2 regions of the Paenibacillus sp. FSL K6-2862 genome follow, and region 1 is predicted to be linked to the other one. Evidence: riboswitches for the same ligand, from Rfam matches in the RefSeq annotation. Region 1 holds a riboswitch; the other holds the start of a gene.
What was found. A riboswitch is a leader RNA that binds a small molecule or an ion and turns the genes downstream of it on or off. The one in region 1 is predicted to bind FMN.
Positions count from the first base shown of each region.

Region 2: it holds a riboswitch for FMN, as region 1 does, so the genes downstream of both, ribD (bifunctional diaminohydroxyphosphoribosylaminopyrimidine deaminase/5-amino-6-(5-phosphoribosylamino)uracil reductase RibD) here and MHB82_RS14745 (DMT family transporter) in region 1, are expected to answer to the same signal.

Region 1 is NZ_JBBOSN010000001.1:3,238,150-3,245,605, forward strand. It holds gene MHB82_RS14740 (amidase) at 1-721, opposite strand, end outside; gene MHB82_RS14745 (DMT family transporter) at 863-1,843, opposite strand; FMN riboswitch at 1,988-2,138, opposite strand; gene MHB82_RS14750 (DinB family protein) at 2,221-2,724, opposite strand; gene MHB82_RS14755 (CGNR zinc finger domain-containing protein) at 2,887-3,459, shown strand; gene MHB82_RS14760 (amidohydrolase family protein) at 3,634-5,007, shown strand; gene MHB82_RS14765 (amino acid permease) at 5,590-7,041, shown strand; gene MHB82_RS14770 (hypothetical protein) at 7,308-7,456, shown strand, end outside.
Region 2 is NZ_JBBOSN010000001.1:4,457,462-4,464,917, reverse strand. It holds gene MHB82_RS20090 (stage V sporulation protein AA) at 1-657, shown strand; gene MHB82_RS20085 (stage V sporulation protein AB) at 644-1,066, shown strand; gene MHB82_RS20080 (spore germination protein) at 1,153-2,760, shown strand; gene lysA (diaminopimelate decarboxylase) at 2,868-4,199, shown strand; gene MHB82_RS20070 (peptidylprolyl isomerase) at 4,413-4,844, shown strand; FMN riboswitch at 4,998-5,162, shown strand; gene ribD (bifunctional diaminohydroxyphosphoribosylaminopyrimidine deaminase/5-amino-6-(5-phosphoribosylamino)uracil reductase RibD) at 5,526-6,629, shown strand; gene ribE (riboflavin synthase) at 6,676-7,344, shown strand; gene MHB82_RS20055 (bifunctional 3,4-dihydroxy-2-butanone-4-phosphate synthase/GTP cyclohydrolase II) at 7,384-7,456, shown strand, end outside.

The DNA.
Region 1 (7,456 bases):
GGGCATGAAACGCGGCTTCAGGCTGAATGACCTGCAGGGTGTCCAGTAAGGCGGCACTGTCTCGTACAGTCCGGGATAGCGCGAAGTCGATGGATGCACCTTGCCATTGACGGCCTACACCTGGTCCAACAGGAGTCCGTCCCCGAGTAGGTTTTAGTCCGAATAGTCCACTGAAGGAGGCTGGAATCCGGATCGAACCCCCGCCATCACTGGCTCCGGCCATAGGTACGATACCTGAAGCAACAGCTGCGGCTGCACCGCCGCTTGAACCCCCGGGTGAATGATTCGTGTTCCACGGATTGCGACTCGGACCATGAAGAAGGGGCTCAGTAATATTTTTGAGGCCAAATTCCGGTGTGTTCGTATGTCCAATAATAACAAAGCCTGCATCCCGGAGTCTGGATACAAAGTTAGAATTGCGCAAAGCCCGATGATCCTTGAGAAGGCGGGAACCGGAAGTCAGGATTTCCCCCTCCAGCGATTGCGAGATGTCTTTGAGGAGCAATGGAACGCCTGCAAAAGGCTGTTCATCTGGACGAACGTAGCCGGCTTCCTCACGTGCGCGTGTTTCATATGTACGAATGACCGCATTAAGCTGCGGATTAACTTCTTCTAGGCGAGCATAAGCCGCTTCCAGCAATTCAACGGGGGAAACTTCCCGTGAGCGAACCAGTTCAGCCAGACCTATGGCATCATAGGACGTATATGAGAATGAAGACATGACGATCGTTCCTCTCCGAAAATATGAAATAGTATTAATAGCTGTCCATATGTCATCGTACCACTGGAATTATAAAAAGACAAAAGGCACTGCCGATCCAGAAGGATGTGCAGTGCCTTTAAGATATAAATAAGATCTTTATTACTCTGTCCGTAGCTTAGGAGCTGCGTCTGCAGCTGTGGTAGATCGTTCCTGCTGTTTGGATATAGCGAACAAAGCAATCCAGATGAGAATGAATCCAAGCAGTTGTTCCCATGTGATGAGCGTTCGGAATGCAATCCAGTTCACAAGCACACCTGCCATTGGGAAGCTCAGCTCAGCCAGTGTGGCCACGGAAGCTTTGGTGGACGAGAGACCTTTATAGTATAACAATAGACTCAATAAACCTGGCAATAGCGCCTGCCCCAGAATATTAAGCGCTACAGCTGCCTGTTCTCCTGCACCGGATGGCAAGGTCCACGCTGCACCTTCGTTCCAGGTCATGAAGATCAGCAAGGGCAGAGCTACGACGAAGCGAAGGGAGGTGACCGTCTCATAACGGGTTTGCCCCAGCATCAGTCGGCCCATCACCGTGGAGCCGCCCCATAAGGCAGCAGCGCCAAGTGACAACAGGCTGCCCGCATGAATCCAATTGTTCCAGTTTCCAAGCGGAAGTGTAAACCCAAATGTAAGCAGATAAGTTCCGATAAGAGCAACAACAAATAACCAACCGAAGCGGCGCGGCAGTGTTTCCTTCAGTAAGAACTTAGCTAAAACAATCGCGAAGATAGGCTGCATTTTTTGCAGCAACAAAACGGTATTCGGATCATTGTGTGTCAGTGCGAGCGTGAATAAAACCGTTGCCAGTGCAGAGCCACCCCATGAGATAAAGATAACGGCGATCCAGTGGCGGGCTCGCAATTGTTTCAGGTCGGCGCGGAATTTCCATAAGACGGGTATAGCGACTAAGCTTACGATAATATGCTCCACCAGTACAATTTGAGTAGAGGTCATTGTTTGCAGCAAAATGATGCGGAACAATGGATCTACGCCCCATAGGGCTGCACCGAGAACAACGAGCCAAAATCCGGTATTGCTTCGTTCCTTGCGATAAACAGTTGATGCATGCTGTGTCTTTTCCATATTCAGGACTCCTTCGTCAGAACACGGAATCTTCAGTTGGTAAAATCGACAAAAGCCCCCGTTTTGGCATAAACCAAATAAACGGGGGCTCATCCATGAACATATCGTCAGGAAAGAAACCTTCCCATAGGCGGTATGTCATGTGTTGATCTTCTCTCATCCGGACTGTACCGTCGGCCTTGGAGTCACACCAAGTCAGTCGCTGATAACTTAAGCAGTTAACAGCGAGTCGCGGGCTGGTTCCTGAAGGAACATCACCGCCGGTTGGGAATTGCACCCTACCCCGAAGATCCTATTCAATTTATAGGTTATAGTACAAGTTGTAACATTAATAATTTCATCTTATTCCTGTAAGCGCTAGCAGTTCAAGCATTTTTTTAGAAGATGATGTTCCAGCTTCCTTGCTGCCTGCGCAGAAGCACAATCTGACCGGCGTGATAAGCATCGTGAAGGACCCAGCGGGCGAGCGTTTGAGCCCAGTTTTGTTCGGAATCCAAATAAGCTTCTTCGAGTCTGGAATCCTGTAAATTAACCAGGTTATCGTGCAACTGCTCTGCCACCTTAGTGGTTCGCTCCACAAGTTGGCTCCAGCCAACTTGGTCCAAGGGGTCACCGGGACTGTCAAACGTAGCTTCATTCGATTCGGCAGCGGGTACAGATGGAGCCTGACCTTGAAGGCGCTCTAAGATACGCTCGTTGTAATAATACATATGATTGACCAGCTGCCATATGCTTAGTCCTCCTGAAGGAGGGATCCAAGCTGCTTGCTCTGCGGTCAGCTCTTCAAGTGCCTTCGACAATGGGACGATCCAGTTACATTGATCCCAGGTATCTTCTTTTTGAATAACCAACACATCTAATGCAGTTGTAACAGACGTCATCTTTAAAGTTCATTCCTCTCTAGTGGAACTCATCTCATGACTTGCGTCTTCATGCTTGTAACTAGCTAATATGGTTTGAAATGGTTACAATTAATATAACACAATACAAAAGAAAGTAACCATCTTTATTTGATTTAGATAGTTACATTAGCGGGGGTATAGATGGATAGGTTATGGACAGATTTTGTGAATAGCGACTATCATGATTGGCGCGGCGGGGATCGATCTGAAGACAGACTGGGAAAATCAAGCTGGCAGCAGAATTTCTTGAATCGTTGGCAATTAGAGGCACAAGTGCCTGCATCGACTGAAGAGGAATCCACCATGAGAAGCTTTAGAGATGAGTTACAGTCTCTGGCTATCCGCTTGTCAGCGGGAACGCCCCTAACGGAGAAAGATCTAGCATGGTTAAATGACTTTATGCGGAGTGGTGGGGTGATCAGACGACTAATCTCACAGGATCAAGGACTGGATGTTAAGCTGGTTCCCATCCATGCACATTGGTTTCAGGTGATGGCAGAGGTCGCTGCTGACTTTGCCCTAACACTGGTAGAGGGCGAAGGTAAGAGAATTCGATGCTGTGACAACCCGGACTGCCGCTGGGTCTTCTATGACGATACTCGGAGTAGGACACAGAAATATTGCGATGAAAAAATGTGTGGTAATCTAATGAAGGTCAGGCGTTTTCGAGCGAAGCGTAAGCTGGAATCCAGCGAAAAAAAGAATGAAGTTTAACAATTTAAGAACAGTCATCACTATTGATAGTCGTTTGGTGTTCAGAATTGATAAATATTAACAATCGGTATATAATGTATATATACTAGCGAAAATATAGTCACAAATCATATGTAAGGACAAGCAATGCGGATCAGATCATTTTACAAACCATTACGATTGGAGAGGTGTCTCATGGGGACAGGTTATCTATTGAAAAACGGTTGTGTATTATCGATGGATGCTCGTATTGGTCAGTTTAACAGGGCAGATGTACTTATTCAGGACTCTTTGATTGCAGCCGTTCAACCGAATATCGAGGTGTCCGATGCAGATGTTGTGGTGATCGACGCATCAGACATGATTGTCATGCCTGGATTGGTGGATACACACCGGCATATGTGGGAATCTCTTGTGAAAACAGCTGGAACGAACTGGTCGCTGCCTGTGTATTTGCAAAATCTGTACTATGGTGCCATGGGAAGCAAGCTTCGACCACAGGACAGCTACATTGCCAATCTTCTAGGTTCTTTGGAAGCGCTTAACGCGGGTGTGACGACGGTACTTGATTGGAGCATGCCATATTCACCTGATCACACCGATGGACTTATTCGTGGGCTGCAGGATGCAGGGATCCGAGCTGTCTTTGCTCACGGTGTTCCAGGGGAAACCGCCTATTGGAATCGGGAAAGTACCCTTTCATACCCGGAGAATATCAGAGGGGTGAAGGAGCGTTATTTCTCCTCTAGTGACCAATTGGTCACTTATGGACTAGCTATTCGCGGCCCAGAGTTTAGCCACTGGGATACAACGGTGCAGGACATTCAGCTCGCAGAAGAACTGGATGCAATTTGTTCAATGCATGTCGGGTTTGGTAGCTGGGGATCTGCAGACCGTTCCATTAGCCGAATGTACGAGGCAGGGCTGCTTACCCCGCGTATTAATGTCGTTCACGGCAATACGATGGGCATGGACGAATTCAAAATGCTGGCAGACACTGGAGCCTCTTTGTCAGTTACGCCTGAAGTAGAAATGATGATGGGACATGGCTATCCTGCTACAGGATATTTTCTAGAACATGGTGGTACGCCAACGCTTGGAGTGGATGTGGTGACTTCGACAGGTGGAGACATGTTTTCACAGATGAAATTTGCGTTGCAAGCTGAGCGTTCCAGAACGAACGAGTTATTGCTTGCGCAAGGCGAAATGCCTGGAGAGCTGAGTTTACAATCGAGTCAGGTACTGCGGTTTGCAACTTCGGCCGGTGCACAGGCTTTAGGGCTGGAGCGGAAAACAGGTTCAGTCACACCGGGAAAAGAAGCCGATTTGATTATGATTCGCACAACCGATCTGAATTTGTTCCCCGTTCACGATCCGATCGGTGCTGTTGTGCAATTCGCCAATCCATCCAATGTGGACACGGTCTTTGTTGCAGGAAAACTTGTGAAGCAAAATGGTAAGCTGCTGCATGTGAACCTGGACGACATTCGAAACAAAGCGATGGAAAGTAAGGAATATTTATTAACACAGTATCGGATGTCTGATACGGATCGGATTGTATTTTCTTAAGGATCGGGCAGAAATTAGGCTGGAAGTAAAGATCTCGTATAAATTGTTTAGCCAAAATCAATTGTCGAGAGACACCTGTATCACATAAGAATATATCGCATTGAAGGAGCCGCTAAATGTAGCGGCTTTTTTTATATCTAAACAAAAGGAAGTCAACTATAGACGAGAGCAATGAGGGGGAGAGGTAGCCCTCAGACGAATTATGGCGCGAAGTGACAGCAGAAAAAGACGAAAAAGCCCTTAATTTATGAAGATGCTTATAACAACGAGTTAAAGTGGTTTACGCTCTTGTAAAAGCACTCAAAAAACTGCGCATAATATAAATTATACGCAGTTTTGTTTTAAATCGATTTTCATTTTGCGACCTATCCATCAGTTCATGATATTATTCGCCTCAAAAGCACAAAATAGTACAGTGATCAAAAATAAATTTAGTATATCAACGCGACAACGTGTAGAATACGATAGATTTTTGTAGGTGATCGGTAATATAGAACAAACGACTTTTTTATAGAACAGATCGAGATGAAGCAGCTAGGAAGGTATACTTCAATCTACGTTTGTAATGAGAGGAACATGTCTATGTCAGAGAATCAGAAACGATCTTCGCTGCTTCGGAAAAAGCCACTTGCCTTCGGACAAGAAAATAGTGCGTTAAAGAGGGCACTAGGTCCTTTGGACTTAACAACACTTGGAGTAGGAGCAATTATCGGTACAGGGATTTTTGTATTAACAGGAGTCGCAGCGGCAAATTATGCTGGTCCTGGATTAGTGCTCTCCTTTTTGCTTGCAGGCATCATCTGTGCATTCGCTGCACTATGTTATTCCGAATTCGCATCCAGCGTACCTGCTTCAGGGAGTGCATACACGTATAGTTACACTGCCTTTGGTGAAGTCATTGCCTGGATTCTTGGCTGGGATCTGATTCTGGAGTATGGATTCGCCAGCGCGGCAGTGGCCAGCGGATGGTCCGGTTATTTTCAGTCGCTGCTGTCAGGCTTCGGATTACAGCTTCCGTATGCACTGAGCAGTGCATACAATCCTGAAAAGGGGACCTATTTCGATGTTACCGCAGCAGCCATCACGTTACTGATCACCTTCCTGCTCACCCGTGGAGTCAAGGAGGCAGCCCGTGCCAATGGCATAATGGTGGCGATCAAAATTATTGTCGTGCTGATTTTTATCGGAGTGGGTGTGTTTTATGTACAGCCTTCCAACTGGCAGCCGTTTTTGCCGTTTGGCATCTCAGGAGTAACCGCTGGTGCGGCGACGGTCTTTTTTGCCTATATTGGATTTGATGCGGTTTCCACGGCAGCGGAGGAAGTCAAACGACCTCAACGGGACTTGCCGATTGGTATTATTACTTCCTTGGCGATCTGCACTGTGCTGTATATCGTTGTATCCTTGATTCTGACAGGCATCGTGCCTTTCCACATGCTAAATGTTAGTGATCCGGTTGCATTTGCGTTTGAATTCGTGAATCTGCATGGTCTGTCCTGGATTGTGGCTCTTGGTGCAATCACGGGGATAACAACCGTTCTGCTCGTTATGATGTATGGGCAGACTCGTCTACTGTATTCCATGTCACGTGATGGATTACTATCCCCGGTATTCTCAAAAATCAGTGGTAAAAGTCAAACACCTGCGACAGGTACATGGGTGGCAGGTATCATCATCGCGTTATTCTCAGGGTTCATCTCACTCGGTCATCTGGCTGAGCTTACCAACATCGGTACATTGTTTGCATTCGCAGTCGTAAGTCTGGGCATTATCGTTCTGCGAAAAAACAACCCTGATCTCAAACGCGGCTTCAAGGTGCCTTTTGTTCCATGGATTCCGATACTGAGTGCAATTGGTTGTGTATATCTGATGACCCGTCTAGCTGCTCTGACATGGATCACGTTTTTCGCTTGGCTAGTTATCGGTTTGATCATTTATTTCATGTATGGACGTCACTACAGTCACCTGAATCCTCTGCGGCGGGGATCAATAGCTGTTGATCCACAGCCTTCGAAGTCAGAGGGAAATAAATAATAAAATATAATGGCTAAGTATCACTAGATATTCCTGATGCACTCACTACCCCATACTGCCTAGCTTACACTAGAGCAATATGGGGTTTTCTGTTATAAAGCGAAGGGGAAATAAGAAAAAGAAAGTTGGCTTTAGACCTATATTCGGGTATCTATTAAAGTACATGTCCATACTCGATCATACCCAGCTCGGGGTTGCGGCCAATTCAAATATGACATATATTGAGGGATGTGACATGCCATCAGACATAGGAGAGGGGATGTATCATGAACACACCAATACATACTACTAATCAGCTTCACCTGAATCCGAATTTCGGGTTTGCACTAGCAGACTCTGTCGTACTCGCAGAGGCAAAAGTGAATATCTCACATCCTGAGGGTAAGAATGCCTTTCAGCTGGAAATGGACCCGGA
Region 2 (7,456 bases), 1.2 Mb from region 1:
ATGTCTCTGACACCCACTCCAACGGTCTATATTCGTCTGCGCAGCCGTATCCGTATCCAGAGGGGCAGAGGCGTCAAGCTTGGTGATATCGCTCATGTGTTAACCTCTCCGGAAGATGGGGAACGAAGGCTGCTTGAGCTTGAACTGCTGCGCCCGGGACCGGAGGACGGCAATCTGATCCTGATTGACATTTTGCAGATCATCCCTCAGATACGTCGCATGCTGCCGGAAGTTACCGTCGAACTCATTGGTTCGGGGCATACGCTGGTTGAGGTCGTTGCGGGAACGGGCAAACCTTCCAAATCTCTATTCATCCTGGTCTGGCTGCTGTTGTTCTTTGGATCGGCACTGACCATTATGAATTTCCATGCAGATGTGAACATGCAGGAAGTTCAGATTCGAATCGTGGAAATGATAACGGGTCGCCGGGACGAGCATCCTTATCTGTTTCAGGTGGCATACTCCATCGGAATCGGGTTTGGTATGGCTGTATTCTTTAATCATTTATTCAAGAAAAAGTGGAATGAAGAACCTACTCCGCTTGAAGTGGAAATGTTTTTATATCAGCAGAATGTAGACAAGTTTGTCGTCATTGAGGAAACCGAACGAATGCATGAGCAGGAACGCGGGGAGATGAATGTCGATGAGCGTTCTTAATGGAGCGATCAGTATCGTACTCGGGATTGCGGGAGGAGTTGCCGTAGGAAGTGGCGTGATTGCCCTCATTCTCGTGCTTGATATGATCCCCAGATTGGCACAGCTAACCCGAACTTATGACAAGACGCATTGGTATGAAGGGGCATTGATCGGAGGGTCGCTCGTCGGAACCATCGCGGATTTCTGGCATTGGAAGGTACATGGAATACTGATCCTGAGTCCGATTATTGGGTGTTTTTGCGGTGTGTTTATCGGCCTGCTTGCCGCGGCACTGACCGAGGTATTGAATGTGCTGCCAGTACTTGCTAAACGTCTGGGCATGAAATCGTATTTGTTTGGACTGCTGCTGGCCATGATTTTGGGCAAAATGACAGGTTCCTTATTTGACTTTTTTGTATACCAGCGTTAGGTCAAGGAATCGAAGGAGGAAAGAAAATGGATGTGAGATCTGACAATGCTGGACCTGGTTCGGGTGAGGGAGTACCCGAAGAGCTGATGCATAAGACGCCTTATGAGATTCAAAAGGAAGAGGAGCGCCGGGCGTACGAAAAAAAGAAGCAGGATGAGATGTCCGATAGTGTTGAAGAATCGGTACAGTACTGGCAGGACAGGGATGATATCTCCGCTCGCATGAGTGAGAATAAGTATACATTGAAGCAGGTTTTGGGTCTCGGGGAGTCCTTTGATGTCAATATGAGAGAGATGGTCCTGGGAGGCAAAAATGTTGGATTATTGATGCTGACGGGATTTGCAAAAGACGAAATTTTGCTGGAAGTGTTGAAAAGGCTGACCTATCTTACCCCTGATCAAATATCAGGCCATGCGCTTAAGTCGTATTTCGATTGCTACATTCCACATATTCAGGTAGAGAAAGTCGATAAAATGAGTGCTGTCATCAACAAGGTTCTTACGGGCATGAGTGCTTTGTTTGTTGAAGGGGATCGCTCCGTATTAGTGATGGATACACGGAGTTATCCGGTACGCTCACCTGAAGAACCTTCTCTCGAACGCGTTGTCCGGGGGTCAAGGGATGGCTTTACTGAAACACTTCTGACTAATGTGACCTTGGTGAGACGCAGGATTCGCGATCCTGGATTGAAGTTCGAGATTATGCAGGTGGGCCGGAGAACACAAACCGATGTTTGCGTGGTGTACATCGATGATATCGTCGATAAAGTGCAGGTGGATTCGGTCCGAGAAAAAATAAAACGGGTAGATATCGACGGCATACCGGCAGCAGATAAACAGCTGGAGGAAGCGATTATTAATAAGGGATGGAACCCGTTCCCTTTGGTACGCTACTCGGAGAGGCCCGATGTTACAGCATCTCACCTGCTTGAAGGAAGAGTCGTCATATTTGTTGATACATCGCCAAGTGTAATGATTTTGCCTACAACCTTCTTCGATCTGTGTGAGCATGCAGAAGAGAACAGGCAGACTGCGTTTATGGGGACTTACTTGCGTTGGGTCCGCTTTGCCGGCATTTTAATCTCGTTGTTTTTGCTGCCGCTATGGATGCTGATGGTGATTGATCCTGCGCTCAAACCGATGGGGCTGGATTTTATAGGTCCCCAAGAGAATGTGAAGCTCCCCATTATTTTGCAGTTCCTTCTGATTGAACTTGGGGTCGATTTGTTACGTATGGCGGCAGTTCATACCCCTACACCTCTTGCATCGGCAATGGGCTTGATTGCAGCAATATTGGTCGGGGATATCGCTGTAAAAACAGGATATTTTGTCAATGAAGTCGTTCTGTACATGGCCATTGCTGCCATCGGTATGTTTGCCACACCAAGCTATGAGCTTGGGCTTGCGAATCGGCTGGTGAGGCTGTTCCTGCTGATCGCTGTTGCCATTTTTAAGGTACCGGGGTTTGTGGTAGGTACAACACTGCTTGTGATAGCGTTGACCATACATCGGTCCTATAATTCCTCCTACTTATGGCCGTTTATACCGTTTAATGCAAAGGCCTTGGGGAACTTCCTGTTCCGTATGCCTCTGCTTGAAAGTAAGAAACGTCCATCATTCAACAAAACAAGAGATAACACAAAAATGTCCGACGATCCGGACGGTGAAAAGCGAAAAAGTAAAAAACACAAATGATCTGCCTAAAAATCCATTCTTCTCGCTGACGAATTTGATATACTGGTGTAAAATCATTGGAATAGAAGAAGCTGTTCCAGTATATAAAAAAGTGAGGAATGCTGATTATGTATTTACATGGTACAAGTAAAATAAATGCTCACGGCCATCTGGAAATTGGCGGAGTAGATGCAACGGTCTTGAAAGAACAATTTGGAACACCACTGTATGTTGTGGACGAGCAATTGGTTCGCGATCGCTGCAGAGAATACATGGATGCATTCCGTGCTTCCGGACTTGGTTTCCAAGTCGCATATGCAAGCAAAGCGTTTTGCGTAATGGCAATGTGTGCTCTCGCTGCGGAAGAAGGGCTCTCATTGGATGTGGTTTCGGACGGTGAACTATTTACAGCACTGCAAGCAGGATTCCCTGCTGAACGCATTCATTTCCACGGCAATAACAAAACATTGGAAGAGATCGAAATGGCACTTGATGCCGAGATCGGCTGCTTCGTTGTGGATAACTTCAATGAATTGCACTTGCTGCAGGCTGTAGCCGCAGAGAAGAATCGTCAAGTAAACATCCTGCTTCGTGTGACGCCTGGTGTTGAAGCACATACGCATGAGTATATCTCCACTGGTCAAACAGATTCAAAATTCGGATTCGATATCGGTAACGGAACAGCATTTGAAGCGATTGAGCTGGCTTCCAAACAGTCCAACCTTGTGTTGCTGGGTGTTCACTCCCACATCGGTTCTCAAATCTTTGAGGTGGAAGGCTTCCAAATGGCGATTCAGCGTGTAGCTGAATTTGCTGCAAGCGTATATGAGCGTATTAACGTAGCGTTCAAAGTGGTTAACCTGGGCGGTGGATTCGGTATCCGCTATACAGAAGGGGATACTCCGCTTGAAGTCGCACAATACGTAAAAGCCATCACAGATGCGGTCAAAAATCACTTTGCCCAAATTGGATATGACGTTCCGGAAATCTGGGTTGAACCAGGACGCAGTATCGTTGGTGAAGCAGGTACAACGCTGTATACCGTTGGTACGAGCAAAGACATCCCTGGTGTGCGCAAATATGTCGCAGTGGATGGCGGCATGACGGACAACCCGCGTCCGGCACTGTATGAATCCAAATATGAAGCTGTACTTGCCAACCGTGCAAATGAGTCGGCTCAAGAGACCGTATCGATTGCCGGCAAATGCTGCGAGAGCGGCGACATGTTGATCTGGGATCTGGACCTGCCTAAAGTTCAGAGCGGTGATCTGCTTGCCGTTGCCTGCACAGGTGCGTACAACTACTCCATGGCAAGCAACTATAACCGGATTCGCCGTCCGGCAGTCGTGTTTGTCAAAGACGGCCAAGGTGATGTGGTTGTACGTCGCGAAACGTACCAGGACATCATTCAGAATGACCTCGTGCCTGAGCGTATCACCAAACAGCCTGTAACTCGTTAATGTTAAGAAATACTAAATAGTAAAAAGACAAAAAGGAACATTCCTTTTTGTCTTTTTTTTGCCTCCAAGCCCAACATTTTTGAAAAAAATTGCGGTTTATTTTGCGGTTGGACTCGTTTCGGTGTACACTAAGAAAAGTGCTATAGAGCTTGGCCCAGGGTCATGCAGGATGGCACCACTAACGATGGTCAATACGAAAGGAGTCATTTACATATGGCGAAACAAGCGAAAATCAAAATGGCAAACGGCGGAGAAGTTCTAATCGACCTGTTCGATCAAGAAGCTCCAAACACAGTGGCAAACTTTGAGAAACTGGCTAACTCCGGCTTCTACAACGGTCTTGTATTCCACCGCGTAATTCCAGGCTTCGTCGCACAAGGCGGATGCCCTAACGGAACGGGTGCTGGTGGCCCAGGATACACAATCAACTGTGAGATCAACCCGAACAAACATGAGCGCGGAACACTTGCTATGGCACACGCAGGCCGTAACACAGGTGGAAGCCAGTTCTACATCTGCTACCAGCCACAGCCGCATCTGGATGGACAACATACTGTATTTGGTAAAGTAACCAAAGGTATGGAGTTCGTTGATGCTTTCGAAGGTCGCGACAAAATGGAAACTGTTGAAGTCGTAGAAGTTTAATCGTATCCTAATCGATAAAATGGCCGTTTCGTTGATAAGACGAAGCGGTTTTTTTATGTCCTTTTGCTTATTAAAAGTTAGTATGTGACAAAAAGGAACAAAAAACAATTGATTTTTCAGCGTTAAAGTGCTAACATCCAATTAATAACGAAAGCGATCCTTCAGGGCAGGGTGCAATTCCCTACCGGCGGTGATGCACCTGTGTGAGGATATCTATCCAGCACTGTTGCAAAGTCCGTGACCTGTCTGCCTGTGGCAGATGGCTGATCTGGTGCAATTCCAGAACCGACAGTATAGTCTGGATGGGAGAAGGAGAGGGGTGCAGCCCCTAATTGGACTGCACTCCGCAGATGCGTTGCTGCATAGTGTAAGACGAGGTTTTATTTCTGTGCAGGGAATGTCGGTTATCCGGCGGTTTCCATACATATGCCACATCATAGAAGCTCTTTACCTGTAATTGTGTTCTTTAGGTATGTGTTTGCTTTCACTTGCCTGAAATGGAATTATGGCGGAGTGCTGTTGGCAATCGTATCAACGACATCCTGCTGGTGACACATGTCTCTCATCATCCCTACCCGAACGATTGTTCGAGTGGGGATTTTTTATTTGGATATGGTATAACCGCCTCTCTGCTCGATGGGAGGCCTATAATTTAAGATTCTAACCGTGGGGTGACCGGACTTGGAAATGATCAATGATGAATTTTATATGGGGCTTGCGTTGGATATGGCAGAACGTGCACAGGGGCAAACGGGGATTAACCCTGTCGTCGGATGTGTTGTTGTAAAAGAAGGCCGGGTTGTAGGTCTGGGAAGTCATCTCAAGCGGGGTACGGGCCATGCGGAGGTACACGCATTGAATATGGCTGGCAGCGATGCTGAGGGCAGTACGGTATATGTGACGCTGGAGCCTTGCAGCCACTATGGCAAGACGCCGCCATGCAGCGAACGTTTGATTCACGAGAAAGTGAAGCGGGTCGTGGTGTGTTGTGAGGATCCAAATCCGCAGGTATCCGGCAGAGGAATCAGCATGCTGCGTCAACAAGGTATTGAGGTTGAGGTTGGCATTCTGCGTGATCGCGGAAGACGTCTGAATGAAAAATTCATCAAGTACATTACCACCGGTTTGCCGTTTGTCACTTTAAAAACGGCATCCACGCTGGATGGTAAAATTGCAACCCGCAGTGGAGACAGCAAATGGATCTCCAACGAACCTGCACGGGAAATCGTACATGCACTCCGCCATCGTCATCAGGGCATCATGGTTGGTGTAGATACGGTTATCGCAGACAATCCGGAGCTGACCACCCGCCTCCAAGTGGAAGGGATCAGTCCTGTGCGAATTGTTGTCGATTCGAAGCTGCGTCTCCCGGTTGGAGCCAAGATGGTCAAGGATGGACTAGCACCGACATGGGTACTTACGACCGATGAGGCGAGCCATGAGGCGGCCGAACGGCTGGAAGCCTACGGTGTAGAAATTATTCGCTGTGGTCCTGGACCACGTGTGGATTTGCTGAGTGCGCTTAGCAAGCTGGGAGAACGAGAAATCGGCTCCATCCTGCTTGAAGGCGGAGGCACGTTGAATGGTTCCATGCTGGAAGCCAAATTGGTCGATCGGCTGTTGATGTTTATCGCTCCAAAGATTGTGGGCGGATACGACACACCCGGAAGCTTCCGATTTGAAGGGGTGGAGCGCATGAGTCAGGCCATTCAATTGAATCAGCTGGAAATTGAGCAAGTTGGAGATAATATCAGTATAGGCGGAATCCCTGTCTGGCCTGAATAACGGAGCGAATGAGCAAGGCAAGATATAAGCATAAGGAGGCGGCAGCATGTTTACCGGTTTGGTGGAAGAGGTCGGTCAGATTCGGCGTATCGGTCGAAAAGGCGAAGCATTGGTCCTGAATATCGGAGCTTCCGCCATCATGGACGATCTGAAGATTGGTGACAGTGTATCTGTAAACGGAGTATGTCTTACAGCAACGACGCTGGAAAGCGGAGGATTTACCGCAGATGTCATGCCTGAAACCTACCGTCATACCAATCTGAGTCAGCTGCAATCAGGCAGTAAAGTGAACCTGGAACGGGCGATGCAGTCGGGTGGGCGTTTTGGTGGACACATCGTACAAGGACACGTGGATGGTACGGGAGTCATTGGCGGGATCACACGTGATCAGAATGCGGTTGTTTTTGAGATCAAACCTGACGACCACGAACTGTTCAAATATTTAATTCCAAAGGGGTCGGTAACCCTCGATGGCATTAGTCTCACCGTGGTGAAGACAACAGAAGCATCGTTTACCGTATCGATTATTCCCCATACCATTGGAGAAACGGTGCTTCAGGTGAAAAAGCCGGGGGATACCATCAACATTGAATGTGATATTTTGGGGAAATATGTGGACCACTTGCTCCATTACGGCAAAGGGCATCCCGAGACGGGTGCTGGCAAACCGAAAAGTATCAGTGAAGAGTTTTTGGCCAACCATGGCTTTGCATAAGGAACATAACCATTATAAAGAGAGACTGGAGGGGAACTTATGTCAGATCAATCCATACTAGATCCCATAGAGGAAGCGATATACGATTTGATGCGCGGCAAACCCGTCATTG